One region of the Streptomyces sparsogenes subsp. cuspidosporus genome, then DNA from elsewhere that is predicted to be linked to it. Evidence: riboswitches for the same ligand, from Rfam matches in the RefSeq annotation. Region 1 holds a riboswitch; the other holds the start of a gene.

Region 1 (7,462 bases):
CTCCTTGGCCGGGCCCGCGGGCAGGGTCAGGGCGAGCCCTGACCAGGCGGGGAGGTCGTCGGGGCGCTCGGTGAGACGGTCGTGGTAGCCGCGCAGCGCGGCCGCGGTGTCACCGGCGGCCCAGTCGAGGTCGGCCCTCAGCGGGGCGACCGTGCCGTCGAACGGGTGCTCCTCGGGGTTCTTCCGGAGCAGGGCGAAGTCCTCCGGGTCGCGCAGACGCAGCCGGATCAGGGCCGGGCGCGCCGACGCCGCCGTCCGGCACGCCCGCAGCACGGTCGCGGGAAGGACGTCCGGCGCGGGCCGGCCCAGCCGCCACGCCTTCGCCCACTGCTCGGTCCGCTCGGGGTCCGGTCGCAGATGATGCAGCCGGTAGAGCAGCCGGTGATCGAGGTTGAGGTCCTCGGCCGCGCGCAGCGGACCCTCCGGCACGGGCTCTATGAGCCACGCGGCCAGCCGGCCCTCGATCCCCCGCACAAATCGGTCGCCCAGGGCGGTGAGTTCCGCATGTGCCTGGAGCGTCCGCAGCCCGCGCGAAGTCTGCGCGCGCCGCAGCGCGAACTCGAAGTCCGAGACGGCCCGTACCCTCTCGTCCGCCACCACCTGCCGGTGGGCCTGCCAGAAGGCTGTGACACCCAAGAAGGCGTAGACGCCGTGCAGCAGACCGCGCAGCGGCCGGGGATCCGCGCGCCAGGGCGCGTAGTGGTTCTCCTCCATGCCGCCGTGCATCAGAGGCACCAGGTCCAGCAGAGCGCTCAATTTGATGTGCTGGGCCTCATGGATCAGCGAGGCGGCGAGGGTGGCCGAATCGGTCGGAGGGTTCAGCAGCACACAGCCGCAGGCCTCGGGCGACGACGCGCTGAACGGTTCCGCGCGAGCGGGATATCGCACGGGAACGACGGAGACCAGACAGCCAGCGACCCCCGCCGGATCCACGTTGCTCTGCCGGGCGACGAGTGCCCAGGCGCTGTCGAAGTGGTCCTGCCACCGCCGTAGCTCCGGCGCGCTCAACCGCGCGGGTGCGGCGGGCCGCAGAAAGTCCCGGTAGGGGTCGAGGTCGTCCAGGTACGGCGAGCAGGGATGATCGGGGTGCCGACCGTGCAGCCGTCTCAGTGGGTGCCAGCCCTCGGCGTCCCGGGTGAGGTCGGAAGGCAGCGGCACCGTGTGCGAGCCGGCCCGTACGGCTCGGCCGGCCGCGTGGTCGGCGACGATCTCCGCGACGGGGGAGTCGTGGCCCGGGAGGTCGGCGAAGCCCAGGGCGGGCAGCATCACCCCGCCGTCCCGGACTCCGACCGCGATCCGGAAGTCGATCCCCGCGAGCAGGGCCGCCGAGGCGGCCACGGTGTGCAGATAGCCGGTCTCCAGCCACAGCGGGACCTCGTCGGCCGCCTCCTCGGCGACGCCGCGCAGCCTGCGCAGACAGCGGCTGAGCCAGGCGCCGGCCTGGGGGTGCAGCAGCAGGCGCGCGACGCTCGACGGGCTGCGCCGCTCGGCCCGGATCAGCAGCCGCCACGCCTCGCGCGGCGCGGGCAGCGGGCCCGGCACCTGGGGGTGGGTGGAGGCGAGCTGGGTCAACGCGCGTAGCAGCAGCATGAGACGGCTGCGCTGACCCGCCCGTAACTCGGCGATCGCGGCCGCTCCCCCACCGCCGTGTGCCAATTCCCCGAAGCAGGCCGCGGACAGCCGGTGGTGACGGCTCTCCGGGGGGGTGGCCGGCGGCGGGCCGCGGTGCGGGGCCGGGAGCGGGGAGGGAGGGCCGGCTGAATAGTCCGCCGGCATGAACGCCTTTCTCGGTGGGGTGAATTCCGTCGGGCCACCCCCGGATTCCATCAACAGTCCGATGAGGACGCGGCGGCGGTCGCGAGTGTCGGCGGGGACTGTACGCGTTCGAGCAACCGCCGGGTCGCGAGGGTGAACTCCTGACCGTCGCCCAGTTCTTCAAGCGTCGTTTCCGAGAGGTCCACCAACTCCGTCTCGACCCCGGTCGCCGCTCGCTCCATGACATCGTCCCCCTCTGGACACTCCGTGCCGGCTCAGGCGAGGCCCCTTCACATGGTGGCCCACCCGATAATGATTGCGGAAGGGCGAAAGGGGCCAGTGGGTGTCGGGCCCATCAAGATTTTCGGCCACCTGGGGGCGTCATCTGGCCGCGCTTCCCGGCCAATTCATTTCCGGCGCGTCGGGCCGGGCGCGGGGAGGCCGGGCGCGGGGAGGCCGGGCGCGGGGAGGGGGCAGCGGGCCCGCGCCCGGCCGGGGGTGCCGGGTCAGGGCCGGGAGCCCGGTTCGACGGCGGTGACTTCGAATACGCCGCCGCAGACCTGGAAGGAGCGCGCCGAGGTCTTCATGGAGCCGTAGGAGTCCGGCGGGTAGACGCGAATTTCGGACGCGGTCCGCCAGCAGGGCTTGTCGGACACGCCTTTGTTCAGGGTGTGCAGACTCGCGTAGGCGCTGCCGCCGGGTTTCAGGACGACCGTGGGTCCCGCCGCCCCGCGGCGCTTGGCGGGTTCGCCGATAGCGGTGCCGGGGCCGTCGAGCAGCGATACGCCGGGAAAGCCGGTCAGGGTGCAACTGGCGTCACCGGTATTGGTGAAGGCCAGGGGGACATAGACATTGCCCGCGCCGATATCCGCCCGGCCGGTGGACAGGTTCAGCCGGTCCTTCGAGCAGATGCGGCGGGCGGCGGGGGCGGCGGACGCGGCCTCGGTGGCGACGGACGGCTCGGCCGCCTTCGGCGCCTTCGTGGCGGCCCGGTCGGTCGAGGCGGGAGCGGCCTTGTCGTCCCGGCCTCCGCCGGGCGGGGCGGTGGGGTGCCGGGGGGCGCTCGCGGCCGAGCTGGGAGCGTCGGCCGAGCCGGGTGGCGCCGGCGCCCCGGACTTCGTATCGGCGCCGCAGGCCGTGACGGTGGCCAGCGCGCCGACGAGCAGTGCGGATACGGATAAGGCCGACGGCCGACGCCTCGTGGGCGCCCCGCCGTTCCGCTGTGCCATGGACAACCTCCTGTAGGTCGGGCATCCGGCGGCTCATCTGCCACCACGCCGAGTGCCCCGGCAGCCCCCGTCCATTCCCCTTCGGGCTCCCCTTCCCCCCATGAGCACCCTTATGTCCCCCACGGCATTAATCGCATAGCGGCGGTGATTCGGCATTGCGGATGCCCCGCCGCGATCACCGTCACAATCGCCCCGTCCGAAGCACGGTGACGCGGATCGCGGTGCATCGCCGGCCTGATCGATTTCCGGCCACAGGTCCGTCGAGACCTTGTCGTGACCAAAACGATGTGTTTACTGTGCCGCACCCGCCGGATTCCGTGCGGGGGCCTCCTCCGCCGGAGCGCCGAGTCCTGCCGTGGCGGAGGAGTGACACGACGACCTGTCACGGCAGGAGCGGGGGAACCAGGAAGGCGCCGGGCCACGCCACGTCGGGCGGCACGGCTAGGGGTGAAGCCACGTCACGGTGCCGGGGGCACCGAGCAAGGCGCGGCCGGGCAACTCCCGCCCGAACCCGACAGCTCACCTCGCAGGCGTCAGGAGAGGATGAGCTCAATGGCTGCACGCGGACGTCACCGCAGGCCCCGGCCCCGCCGCGTCTCCCGCGCCTCCCTCGCGTTCACCGCGGGCGGCGCCGGCGTCGCGCTGCCCCTCATAGGCGTCGGCCAGGCGAACGCCGCCTCCGTCGACACCTGGGACAAGGTGGCGGAGTGCGAGTCCACCGACAACTGGAGCATCAACACGGGGAACGGCTACTACGGCGGCCTGCAGTTCTCCCAGTCCACCTGGGAGGCGTTCGGCGGGACGGCCTACGCGGCGCGGGCCGATCTGGCCACCAAGGCCCAGCAGATAGCCGTCGCCGAGAAGGTGCTCGACGCCCAGGGCCCCGGCGCCTGGCCGGTCTGCTCGGTCAAGGCGGGCCTGACCCGCGGCGGTCAGCCCGCGGACGTCTCCCCCGGCACCGCGGCCTCCAAGGCCGCGCCCAGGACCACCCCGAAAGCCGCCCCGAAGGCCACCGCCGCACCGAAGGCCGCCCCCAGGACCGGCACCGAGGCCGCCGACCGGAGCGCGGCCGCCGCGGGGCGCTCCGGCTCCTCGTACACCGTGGTGAGCGGCGACACGCTGTCCCGGATCGCCGACGCGCGGGACGTGGACGGCGGCTGGCAGCGGCTCTACGACGCCAACCGCCGGGTCATCGGCGGCGACCCGGACCTGATCCACCCCGGCCAGAAGCTCACCCTCGACGCGAGCCGGGCCCCGGCCGGGCAGGCCCACCAGACCCGGCCGCGGGCCGGGCAGCCGGACCGGGCCGAGCAGACCGAGCAGGCCGCGCAGCGGGCCAAGCAGGCGGAGCGGGCCAGGCAGCGGGCCGAGCAGGCGGCTCAGCAGCGGGCGGAGCAGGCGCGGAAGGCGCGCGAGCGGGCCGGGCAGTCGGGCTCGTCGGCGCACTCCTCGTCGTCCTTCACCACGCCGGTCGCCGGCCATGCCATCGGCACCGCCTGGGGCGTCCCGGGCAGCCACTGGTCAAGCGGCCACCACACCGGCGTGGACTTCCCCGTGGCCACCGGCACCCAGGTGCGGGCGGTGGGCTCGGCGGAGGTGGTGGCCGCGGGCTGGGGTGGCGCGTACGGCTACCAGGTAGTGCTCCGCCACCCCGACGGCATGTACACCCAGTACGCGCACCTGTCCTCGCTGTCCGTCCACGTCGGCCAGAAGGTGAGCGGCGGCCACCAGATCGGCAGATCCGGGGCGACCGGCAACGTGACCGGCCCGCACGTCCACTTCGAGGTGCGCACCGGCCCCGACTACGGCTCGGACGTCAACCCGCTCGCCTATCTGCGGTCCAAGGGCGTCCAGATCTGAGGGTGTTCGAGGGTGATCCTCTGAGGGGCGTCTCCGAGGGGCGTCTCCGAGGGGGCGTCCCGTACGAACGGAACGGTGCTCTGCCGCGGCCCGATGGCCGCGGCAGGCCCGCCCTACATCACCAGATGTGCCTTCGCGTGCGTGACCTCCTCGATGTCGCCGCCCGCCTTCGAGATCAGCCGGTGAGCGAGGTTGTTCAGCGCCCGCGCCGCCGCGATCTCCTCGCCGACCCGCGGCTGTGCCGGGTCGTCGGGGTTCCGGTTCGCCCGGCCCTGAGCCAGCATCTCGGTCCCGTCGTGCATCCTCAGCCGGACGACCGCTTCGGTCAGCGGGCCGAGCTCACGAAATTCCATTTCGATGTCGCATCCCACGATCGTCTCCATCGCGGTCATCACCTCCTGCGTCACTTACCAGGATGCGCCTCACCTGGCATTCCGGGCGACCGGGACAGCAGGTCGACGACCTCCGCGTCGCTGGTCTGGGAGAAGTCCTCGTACCACTCGCCGACCGCCGAGAACTCCGCCGGGGTGGACAGGCACACCACGTCGTCCGCGTCCTGCCGCAGCGCCTCGGCGGCGTCCGGCGGCGCGACCGGGACGGCGAGGACCACCCGGGCGGCTCCCTGGGCCCGGGCGACCCGGCAGGCGGCCCGGGCCGTGGCGCCGGTGGCGATCCCGTCGTCCACGACGATCACCGTCCGGCCGCCGACCGCGACCCGCGGCCGACCGCGCCGGAACCGCCGCGCCTGCCGGGTCAGCTCCTCCTGCTCGTCACGCTCCACCTCCGCCAGCTCCTCCTCGCGCGCCCGGCTCATCCGCACGATCGCGTCGTGCACCACGCGCACCCCGCCCTCGCCGATGGCGCCGAAGCCCAGCTCGCGGTGGAAGGGGACGCCGAGCTTGCGCACGATGATCACGTCCAGGGGGGCCTCGAGCTCCCGCGCGACCTCGAAGCCCACCGGCACCCCGCCGCGCGGCAGCCCGAGCACCACCGGGTCCTCGTCGGCCAGCGGCCGCAGCCGGGCGGCCAGGCGCCGCCCGGCGTCCGCGCGGTCGACGAAGATCATGATCACCCCCAGCGCAGGAGACCGGACCGAAGAGCCGGCCGCCCGTCGCCTCGCCCGGCCCCCTTACGAATCAATCCGAGAATGCGCCCGTCCGCAAACCGGCGGGGACCCGGTCGGCCCCGCCGGCGCGCGCGAGTGGGCGGGGGCGGCCCACCCTGGAGCCATGGAGAACGCCACGGATCCGAGCGAGTCCGGCCATCTCGTCTTCGTGGACTCGTACGACGCGGACAGCAGATACCGGCGGGTCTGGCTGCGGGGGCTGGGCTGGGAGCCGATGGAGCGGGAGGAGTTCGAGCCGCGGGTGCGCCGCCTGTTCCCGGACATCGACCTGGACGACCCCGGGCAGGTCCACTGGGTCGACCGGCCCGGCCAGTGGCCGCCCTGGCACCCGGGCGAAGCATGACCGTCCTGGTCGGCACCTCGGGGTGGCAGTACAAGGACTGGCGCGAGGTCCTGTATCCGGCCGGCTGCCCGCAGCGGCTGTGGCTGGAGGAGTACGCCCGGGGCTTCGCCACGGTCGAGTCCAACAACGCCTTCTACCGGCTGCCCAGCCGCGAGCAGTTCGCCGCCTGGCGGGACCGCACCCCCGACGGGTTCGTGATGGCCCTCAAGGCCAGCCGCTTCCTCACCCACATCAAGCGGCTGCGCGACCCCGAGGAGCCGGTCGGGCGGCTGATGTCGCACGCCGAGGGCCTCGGGGACCGGCTGGGCCCGGTGCTGCTGCAGCTGCCGCCCACCCTGCGCGCCGACAGCGGGCTGCTGGACGCCGCCCTGGGCTGCTTCCCCTCCGGGACCCGGGTGGCCGTGGAGCCCCGTCACGACTCGTGGTGGACCGACGGGGTCCGGAAGGTGCTGGAGCGGCGCGGGGCGGCGCTGTGCTGGGCGGACGCCGGCTCCCGGCCGGTGACCCCGCTGTGGCGCACGGCCGGGTGGGGCTATCTGCGCTTCCACCACGGGCTGGCCCGCCCCGCGCCGCGCTACGGCCGCCAGGCGCTGGCCGCCTGGGCGCGCCGGGTGGCGGACGCGTGGCCGGAGGGCGCCGAGGTCTACGCGTACTTCAACAACGACCCGGGCGGCGCGGCCGTACGCGACGCGGTGGTCTTCGCCCGGGCCGTGGACCGGCTCGGCCGCCGGGTCAGCCGCACGCCCTCCCTGTGACCCTCCGCGCCACCCCTACTCCTTGACCGCGCCGCCGAGCATGCCCTCGATGAAGCGGCGCTGCAGAGCCACATAGACCACGACCACCGGAAGCGCGATGAGCACCGAGGCCGCCGCGAGCAGCGCCGCGTCGGAGCTGTGCTGCCCCTGGAAGAAGGCGAGCCCCAGCGGGACCGTGCGGTGCGCCTCGCCGCTGACCATGACCAGCGCCATCAGGAACTCGTTCCAGGTCCACATGAAGGTGATGACGACCATGGTGGAGATGGCCGGGCGGCCCATGGGGACCAGGACCCGCCACAGCGTGGTCCAGCTGTTCGCGCCGTCGATCCGGGCCGCCTCGATCACCGCCCGGGCGCTGCCCCGGAAGTAGGTCCGCATCCAGAAGACGCCGAAG
Region 2 (7,462 bases), on a different contig from region 1:
GACGAAGAGCTGGAGCGCTATCGACTGGCGTTCGACTACATTCGAGCTCAGGCTATGGACATGACATCTTCATCCAAGTTCATCGAACGCATCCGCGAGGAGATCTGATGAGCAAAGCCCCTATATCAGCGACCGACGACCACTGGTTCAAGTCCTCGTACAGCGGCGCCGGAGCAACAGAATGTGTCGAGGCCGCCTTCCGGCCGGGCGGCATCGCCGTACGGGACTCGAAGGACCCCGAGCGGGCCGTGCTCGCGTTTTCGGCGGGCGCCTGGGGGGACTTCGTCGTGGCTGTTCGGCGCGGGCAGCGCTGAGGAAGCGCTAGGCGCGCGTGCCAGGCAGGGCGTATCCCTCGTCCCCGTCCCACGGGATGTCCACGTCGTCGATGTGCACCTGCCACTCGGCGTCCGGCAGGGCCCGGCGGAGCTCGGTCACGGAGGCGAGGACATGGGCAGTGACCGGCAGGAGGCGGTCGGGGGCGAGGGGGAGCTTGGTGGATCCGGCCAGGATCTCGTCCGGGTCGCTGCCGTCGTGGTCGTAGAGGTACAGGCTCTCCTCGTCCTCATACGGGAAAGACGCCTGGTGGGCGGCGGCGATGCGTGCCACCTCGGCGGTCTCGGCTTCGGTCGGCGGCGTCGAGCGGCGCGCTTGGTAGTAGATGGATACGCCCATGCGCCGAGCGTAGGGGCAGGGACGGATGGCACGGGGGCGCGGGGGCGGGTTGCCGCTGGTGGGTGACCGCCGGGCGGTGGAGGTGGACGTGTCGGTGCGGCTGGGTGCGGGGTGGCTGTGGGCATGGTGGTGATCACTCGTGCCTAGAAGAGGAGACCGTCATGAGGCCACTGTCGCGTTGGGTCGCAGCCGTGGTGACAGGGGTGGTGACTGGGGTGGTGACTGGGGTGGTGGTCGGTGTGCCGGCCATTGGTGCTTCGGCGCAGGCCGTGGGGAGTGGGGGTGTGCGGGGGGAGGGTGAGGACGTCCGCGGCGTTGAGGTGCGGGTGCGCAATGGGACGGGGTGTCGGCTTGTGCGCAGCGACTACGGGTTGAGTTCGGGGCAGTTCGTCGCGCGTCCTCCGGTGACGCTCGCCAAGGGGCAGGACGGCGTGTTCAAGGCGCAGGCGCGGGAGGGTTCGTACCAGGGGGTCGCGGGGTTCGTCGCGTACACGGCCGACAGCTGTGACGCGAGCCGGCGCAACGGGCACACGGCACGGCTGGTGTTCGGCGCCGCGGCCAACGGGTTGAACAGCTACAGCTCCGACGGCGGCGGGGCCTTCGGGACCCGGCTCTCCGGCGGGGGCGGGTCCCGCGTGATGAACTGGATCATGAGCAGGTAGCGGGGCTGTTGCAGAGTCGGTGCCCGATCATGACCCCACCGGAGCGTAGGGCCGCCGGGCCGGGCATAGGGTCGAGGGAGTAGGCACCCTCACAGTGGAGGTAAGAGGTCATGGCCGGAATTCCGGCAGGTGTGGTGGCCGCGGGCGGGCTCGTCGGCGGGTACGGGGTGGCGCGCTGGACCAAGAAGCGGCAGCTGGGCGGGGTGGCGCTGGCGGCGGCCGGGGTGGTGGCCGCGCGTGGCTGGAAGCAGAAGGCCGGGACCGGGACGGCGGCGGTGCTGAGCGGGCTGTACGTCGCGGCCTTCGCCGGGTCGCACCCGCTCGCCAAGAAGCTCGGGGCCTGGCCCTCGGTCCTCACCGTGGCCGGCGGGGTCGCCGCCGCGTCCTGGGCCGCCGCCGACCGGCGGAGCGTCGCGGCCGCGGCCTAGGGCACACCTGGAACATCGCGCGGCGGGGAGGGCCTGGTGCCCTCCCCGCCGCGTTTTGTGGTGAGTTTGGGACGGCGACACGCCGACACCACGGCGTGTCGCCGTCCCATACTCACCGCAAACAGAGTCACTCCGACGCCGACGTCAGCAGCGCCAGCTCCTCCTTCGTCAGCTCCAGGTCGGCCACCGCCAGCAGCGCCGGCAGCTGGTCCACCGTGCGCGCGCTGGCGATCGGCGCGACGACGGTGGGCTGGGCCGCCAGCCAGGCCAGGGCGACGGTCGCGTGCTCGGCGCCGTGGTTGGCGGCCACGTCGTCCAGGGCGGCGAGGACCTTCTGGCCGCGCTCGGTGTCCAGGTACTTGCCCGCGCCCTGGGCGCGGGCGCTGTCGATGGTGGCACCGGGGCGGTACTTGCCGGTGAGGAAGCCGGAGGCGAGGGCGTAGTACGGGACGGTCGCCACGCCGTGGCGGGCGGCGACCTCGGCCAGCTCGCCCTCGAAGGTGTCGCGGGAGACCAGGTTGTAGTGCGGCTGGAGGGCCACGTAGCGGGCCAGGTTCTCCTTCGCGGAGAAGTCCAGGGCCGCCTCCAGGCGCTCGGCGGAGATGTTGGAGGCCGCGATCTCGCGGACCTTGCCCGCCTTCACCAGCTCGTCCAGCGTGGAGATGATCTCCTCGATCGGCACCGAGGGGTCGTCGTAGTGGGTGTAGTACAGGTCGATGTAGTCGGTGCGCAGGCGCTTCAGGGACTCGTCGACGCCCGCCTTGACGGCCGCTGCGGACAGGCCGCGCGGGGTGGGGACGCCGGCGCCGACCTTGGTGGCGAGGACGATGTCGGCGCGGTCGCCGCGGGAGGCGAGCCAGTCGCCGATGATGGTCTCGGACTCCCCGCCCGAGTTGCCCGGCGCCCAGGCGGAGTAGACGTCCGCGGTGTCGATGAAGTTGCCGCCCGCCGCCGCGTAGGCGTCGAGCACGGCGAAGGACTCGGCCTCGTCCGCCGTCCAGCCGAAGACGTTCCCGCCGAGCGAGAGCGGGTGGACGGACAGACCGCCGATCCGCTTGCGGTGGCCGGGCTGGGTGGTCTGCGGGGACTGCGGGGTCTGTGTGGTGTCAGCCATACGTTGTTTCAGCGCGGGGGCGGAGGGGCGTATTCCCCCGTCGTGGCCCGCACTCACCCAAGATCTCGTAAACGGGCGGGCCAAGCGCCCGTGAAACCATGCCTCGTGAAAAAGGCCTCGTGAAAAGACCGACGGCCCTGGCGTCAAGGGGGGAGAGAGCGCCAGGGCCGCCGGGGTTTCGGGGCCGGACCGGTCACCCGGTCGGGAGGTCCGGGAGGTCACCCGGTCGGGAAGTCACCCGGTCGGGAGGCCACCGGGCAGGAGGTGACGGTCGCCGGTCATGGGGTCAGTCCGTGGTCGCGGAGCCAGGGCATCGGGTTGATCGGGCCGCCGCCGCCCGGCCGGACCTCCAGGTGGAGGTGCGGGCCGGTCACATTGCCCGTGGCGCCGACGCGTCCGATCACCTCGCCGGTCGTCACCGAGCCGGACGTACGGACCATCGAGGACAGGTGGCAGTACCAGATCTCGGTGCCGTCCTCGAGCTTGAGCACGATGCGGTAGCCGTACGAACCGGCCCACCCGGCCGAGGTGATGGTGCCGCCGTGGACCGCCTTGACCGGGGTGCCGGTGGGGGCGGCGAAGTCCTGGCCGGTGTGGTCGGCCGACCACATGTCGCCCGCCTGGCCGAAGGACGCGGTCAGGGTGTAGGAGGCGACGGGGAGGGTGTACTGGGCGGCGAGCTTGGCCAGCCGCTCGGCCTCGGCCTTCTTGCGGGCCGCCTCCTCGGCCTTCCGCTTGGCCTCCGCCTCGGCGGCCTTCTTCTTCGCGTCGATGTCGGACTGCCGCTCCGCCGCCGCGTCGGCGGCCTTCTGGGCGGCGGCCCGGGCCGCGGCCTGGCGCTGCGACTCGTCGGCGGCGTTCTGCTGGTTCTCGGCCTGCTGCAGGATGCGGGCGCGCAGCGCCTCGCCCGCGTCGGTGGCGCCGTTGGCCTGGTCCTCGGTGGTCAGGCCGGCCTGGGAGAGGGGGGCCGCGGAGGTGGCGGGGCCGTCGGAGTCCGAGTCGGAGTCGGAGATCAGCGAGCCGATGCCGGGCAGGTCCGCGGCGTCGGGGAGGGCCTCCTTGACCTGGCCGGCGATGTGGCCGAGGTCCGGCATGGAGATGGGGGCCTTGGGGCGGTCCTTGGCGCTGGCCATTCCGCCCGCGCCGACGGCCGCGATCACGCCGACGCCGAGGACGGCGCCGCTGCGCGCCATCGTGCCGCCGCGCTGCTTGGGGACGCGGTGCCGGCCGCGCACGGGGGCTATGGACTCCTCGGTGGGATTCCACTCCTCCCACGTCTCGGTGTCCCGGCCGGCCTTCGCCTCGGCGGCCGGTTCGAACCAGGAGCCGTAGCGGGTCGCTGTCCCCGCTCCGGCACCGGATGTGCGGGACGGGGCTTCTTCAAGGGCAGACCTGTTGGACGCCACGCGGGCGCACTCCTTTCCTTCCCTCTCGCCTACCGGGTTAGCTGACGGGTTCGGAGCAGGAAGGTCTCCTACGGGTCAGGTTCGACCCGATTCACCCCAAGGTTGGTGGTTCCCCGGTTCCCTTGGTGTTGCTTTGTCGCTGTGCTGCTGGTGCTGCTGCTGTGCGTGCGGGATTCGGCGACGGCGCACGGTGCCGCCTCTTGCGGCGGCGGTGACGACCGCGCTGCGTTATCGAACGTTAATAGAAGCCGTGACGTGATTCCAAGCTGTTCCGGGGAATCAGAGGAACCTTTGAGGTGAACTTAACGCCCAACTTCGGGCAAACGAGGGCGAGTCAGTGGTGTCGTGGGCACGCTCAGAAACGCTCTCGGGTTGATCGTGTGTCAATTGTTACCCGAAACGATCACGCTCCACTACGGAGCGTGTCCTACGGAGCGTGTTCGGGTACGGCGCCGGACGTCACCGGCGCGCGGCGCAGCGCCAGCAGCGCCATGTCGTCCGTGGTGCCGCCGCCCGTGTGCCGTTCCACATCCGCCACCAGGGCGTCGAGCAGCTCCACCGGGGTGGCGAAGCGGCGGCCGCGCAGCCGGGCCTCCGGGTCGTAGAAGGTGCCCTGCGCGTCGCGTGCCTCGCTCACCCCGTCGGTGAACAGCAGCAGGGTCACCCCCTCCGCGAAGGGCAGCTCCTCCACCCGGTCCGGCCAGGCCCCCAGGTCGCCCATCCCCAGCGGCAGCGCCGGCACCTCGGGCTCGGCGGAGCGCACCGAGCCGTCCGCGTGCAGCAGGAGCGGCGCGGGGTGGCCCCTGTTGATCAGCCGGAGCAGGGAGTCGCCGCGCGGGATCTCGGCCAGCACCGCCGTGATGAACCCCTCGATCTGCTCGAAGTCGGCCCGCCGGGCCCGCTCGCGCTGCAGCGCCCGCTCCAGCCGGAGCGCGAGCCCCTCCAGCGTCGCCTCCTGCTCGGCGGCCTCCCGGAACGCGCCGACGGTGATCGCGACCACCTCGACCGCCCCCAGCCCCTTGCCCCGTACGTCGCCGATGAGCATCCGTACGCCGTGCGGGGTGTCCTGCACGGCGTACAGGTCGCCGCCGATCGCGGCGTCCTGCTCCGCCGCCACGTACCGGGCCGCGACGTCCAGGCCGGCGAGCCGGGCCGGCGGCACGGGAAGCACGGCGCGCTGGGCCGCCTCCGCGATGCCGCGGGCCGAGGCCAGCCGCCTGCCGCCGCGGCGGACGACGTGGCTGATGAGGAGTGCCAGCAGGGCGACCGTCACGACGGTGGCGATCTCGGTGGCCGACTGGGCCCAGTCCCGGACCCCGTGCAGCTCGGCCAGCAGGCAGGCGGCGGTGACGGCGAGGGCCCCGGTGAGGGCGGTCAGCCGCAGCGGATAGAGGGGGGCGGCGACCAGCGGGGCGGCGGCGAAGAAGGGCGCGGCGGTGTAGGCCGGCGGGCTGCTGATGTCGTAGACGACCCCGCCCACGATGAGGATGGCGGGGAGCCAGGACGCGAAGCGGGGGCTGGGCATGCCCTCGGGCGCCTCGTCCCCCGCGCGGGGCGCGTCCGCGCGCGGCCTCGCGCGCCGGGGCACGTGCGGGCCCGTACGCCGTGCGGGTCTCGTACGCCGCGCCGGGCGCCCTTCGCCGCGCGGGTCCGTACGGGCGTCCGTACGCGCTCTGCTCCCTCGCACCCGCACCGGTCGCTCCCGCTTCCCTGGCCCGCTTCCCCGGCCCGCTCCGCCCGGCGGCCCCGGCCGGCGGATCCGGCCGGTACGCGCCGTCTCGTACGCGACGCCTGGCCCGCGCCGTCCCGTACGCCGCGCCGTCTCGCACGCCGCGCCGCGCCCTCCTCCTCAGGCTCGCGGGTGACGGGGCGCCGGGCGAGCCGGTGTCGGCCAGGTGGGTGCGGCGGGAGGGGGCGCCGGGGCGGCGGAAGGGGGTGCCAGAGGCGGAGGCGTCAGAGGTCCACGCCGAGGGCGCGGGCGTGGCGGTCCGCGGCCAGTTCGGCGGAGACCTCGTCGAGATACACCTCGCACACCAGCCGCCCGTCGGCGGTCAGGTTGTGCTCCAGCTCCCACAGGACGATCTCGTCCCCGCCGGCCAGCAGGAAGGCGTGCTCGTAGAAGCGGCACCACGTGGCGTCGGGGCCGCCGGAGCGGCGGCGCGGCTTGGGGGCCAGCGCGATGTCGTGGGCGAAGGCGGTGGCGAGCAGCTGCTCGGTGTCGGCGCCGGGGCGGTCGGGGTTCTCCGCGCGGCGCAGGACGCGGCGGGCGTGGTCGGCCGAGTTGTCGGAGACGTACGCGCGGGAGGTGCCCACCGGCGCGACGGACTGCAGCAGTTGCTCGGGCAGCCACAGGGGTAACCCCTCCAGCTCGTCCCAGCGGGCGCCGCCGATCCGCTCGTGGACCCGGCGCTCGGCCAGGGCGAGGGCTTCCTCGTCGGCGTACAGCTCGAACAGCGGGGCGCGGTCGGGGCCGGTGTTGTGCTCCAGCTCCCACAGCAGGAGGCTGCTGCCGTCGGGGAGCAGGAAAATGTGCCGGTAGGTGCTGTAGCCGAGCGGGCCGGCGGGCTCGTTGCACTGCCGGCAGGACCGCAGCTCGGACTGGTGCATCAGGGCGTCCCGGGCCTGGCCCAGCACCGCCTCGTCGATCTCGAAGCCGTTCTGCGCGCGGGCGAGAAGCCCTTCCAGGTGCTCGGCCGGCGTGCCGCCGCCCGCACCCGATCGTGAGTGCCCCATCCCTGTCTCCTCCCGCCTCCCGGCCATCCGCTCGCCATCCCCCCGGCGACATCTCGCGCACTTACCGTAGCGGCGCGAACACGGGCCGCGCGTGCGGTTCGACGAAGCCGTCTGTGGGCGTGTGCCTCACCCAGTGCTGCGTCGGGAGGCTCGGATATATCACTCGTTCGGCCGGTCGAACAACCCGGAATGAGTGATTCCGGCCTGGGCTCGGGTTGACAGACTCGCTTTCGTATTTCATATAAAAGCCCCCTCAGGCGGCCGTCATCCGGGGTCAGATCGCCCGTATTTCCTTCACGGAAGCGCAAGGCGAGCGAAGCGAAAGAGCGACCAATTATGCCGGACGAGTGAAGCTGATAGCAAACCCGAAGCTTTTACAGATTTTCTTCGTTGACGTGGATGTCCGTGATTTCGCGGCAGACACCCACCCGGAGGAATTAAGTGAAC

The links. A riboswitch is a leader RNA that binds a small molecule or an ion and turns the genes downstream of it on or off. The one in region 1 is predicted to bind cyclic di-AMP.
Region 2: another riboswitch for cyclic di-AMP. It lies ahead of ABFY07_RS35945 (M23 family metallopeptidase); the one in region 1 lies ahead of ABFY07_RS23275 (transglycosylase family protein).

What each region holds. Positions count from the first base shown of each region.
Region 1 covers NZ_BAAASD010000020.1:96,451-103,912, reverse strand. Annotated here, with positions in the region: gene ABFY07_RS23285 (HEXXH motif domain-containing protein) at 1-1,590, opposite strand, end outside; gene ABFY07_RS23280 (DUF4232 domain-containing protein) at 2,262-2,984, opposite strand; cyclic di-AMP (ydaO/yuaA leader) riboswitch at 3,350-3,531, shown strand; gene ABFY07_RS23275 (transglycosylase family protein) at 3,537-4,844, shown strand; gene ABFY07_RS23270 (dsRBD fold-containing protein) at 4,958-5,227, opposite strand; partial or broken gene ABFY07_RS23265 (phosphoribosyltransferase) at 5,272-5,910, opposite strand; gene ABFY07_RS23260 (hypothetical protein) at 6,074-6,313, shown strand; gene ABFY07_RS23255 (DUF72 domain-containing protein) at 6,310-7,068, shown strand; gene ABFY07_RS23250 (carbohydrate ABC transporter permease) at 7,084-7,462, opposite strand, start outside.
Region 2 covers NZ_BAAASD010000048.1:5,935-13,396, forward strand. Annotated here, with positions in the region: gene ABFY07_RS35915 (helix-turn-helix domain-containing protein) at 1-108, shown strand, start outside; gene ABFY07_RS35920 (DUF397 domain-containing protein) at 108-314, shown strand; gene ABFY07_RS35925 (hypothetical protein) at 322-672, opposite strand; gene ABFY07_RS35930 (hypothetical protein) at 1,026-1,334, shown strand; gene ABFY07_RS35935 (hypothetical protein) at 1,445-1,762, shown strand; gene ABFY07_RS35940 (aldo/keto reductase) at 1,890-2,876, opposite strand; gene ABFY07_RS35945 (M23 family metallopeptidase) at 3,155-4,282, opposite strand; cyclic di-AMP (ydaO/yuaA leader) riboswitch at 4,294-4,431, opposite strand; gene ABFY07_RS35950 (PP2C family protein-serine/threonine phosphatase) at 4,710-5,807, opposite strand; gene ABFY07_RS35955 (DUF6227 family protein) at 6,236-7,015, opposite strand; gene ABFY07_RS35960 (hypothetical protein) at 7,457-7,462, shown strand, end outside.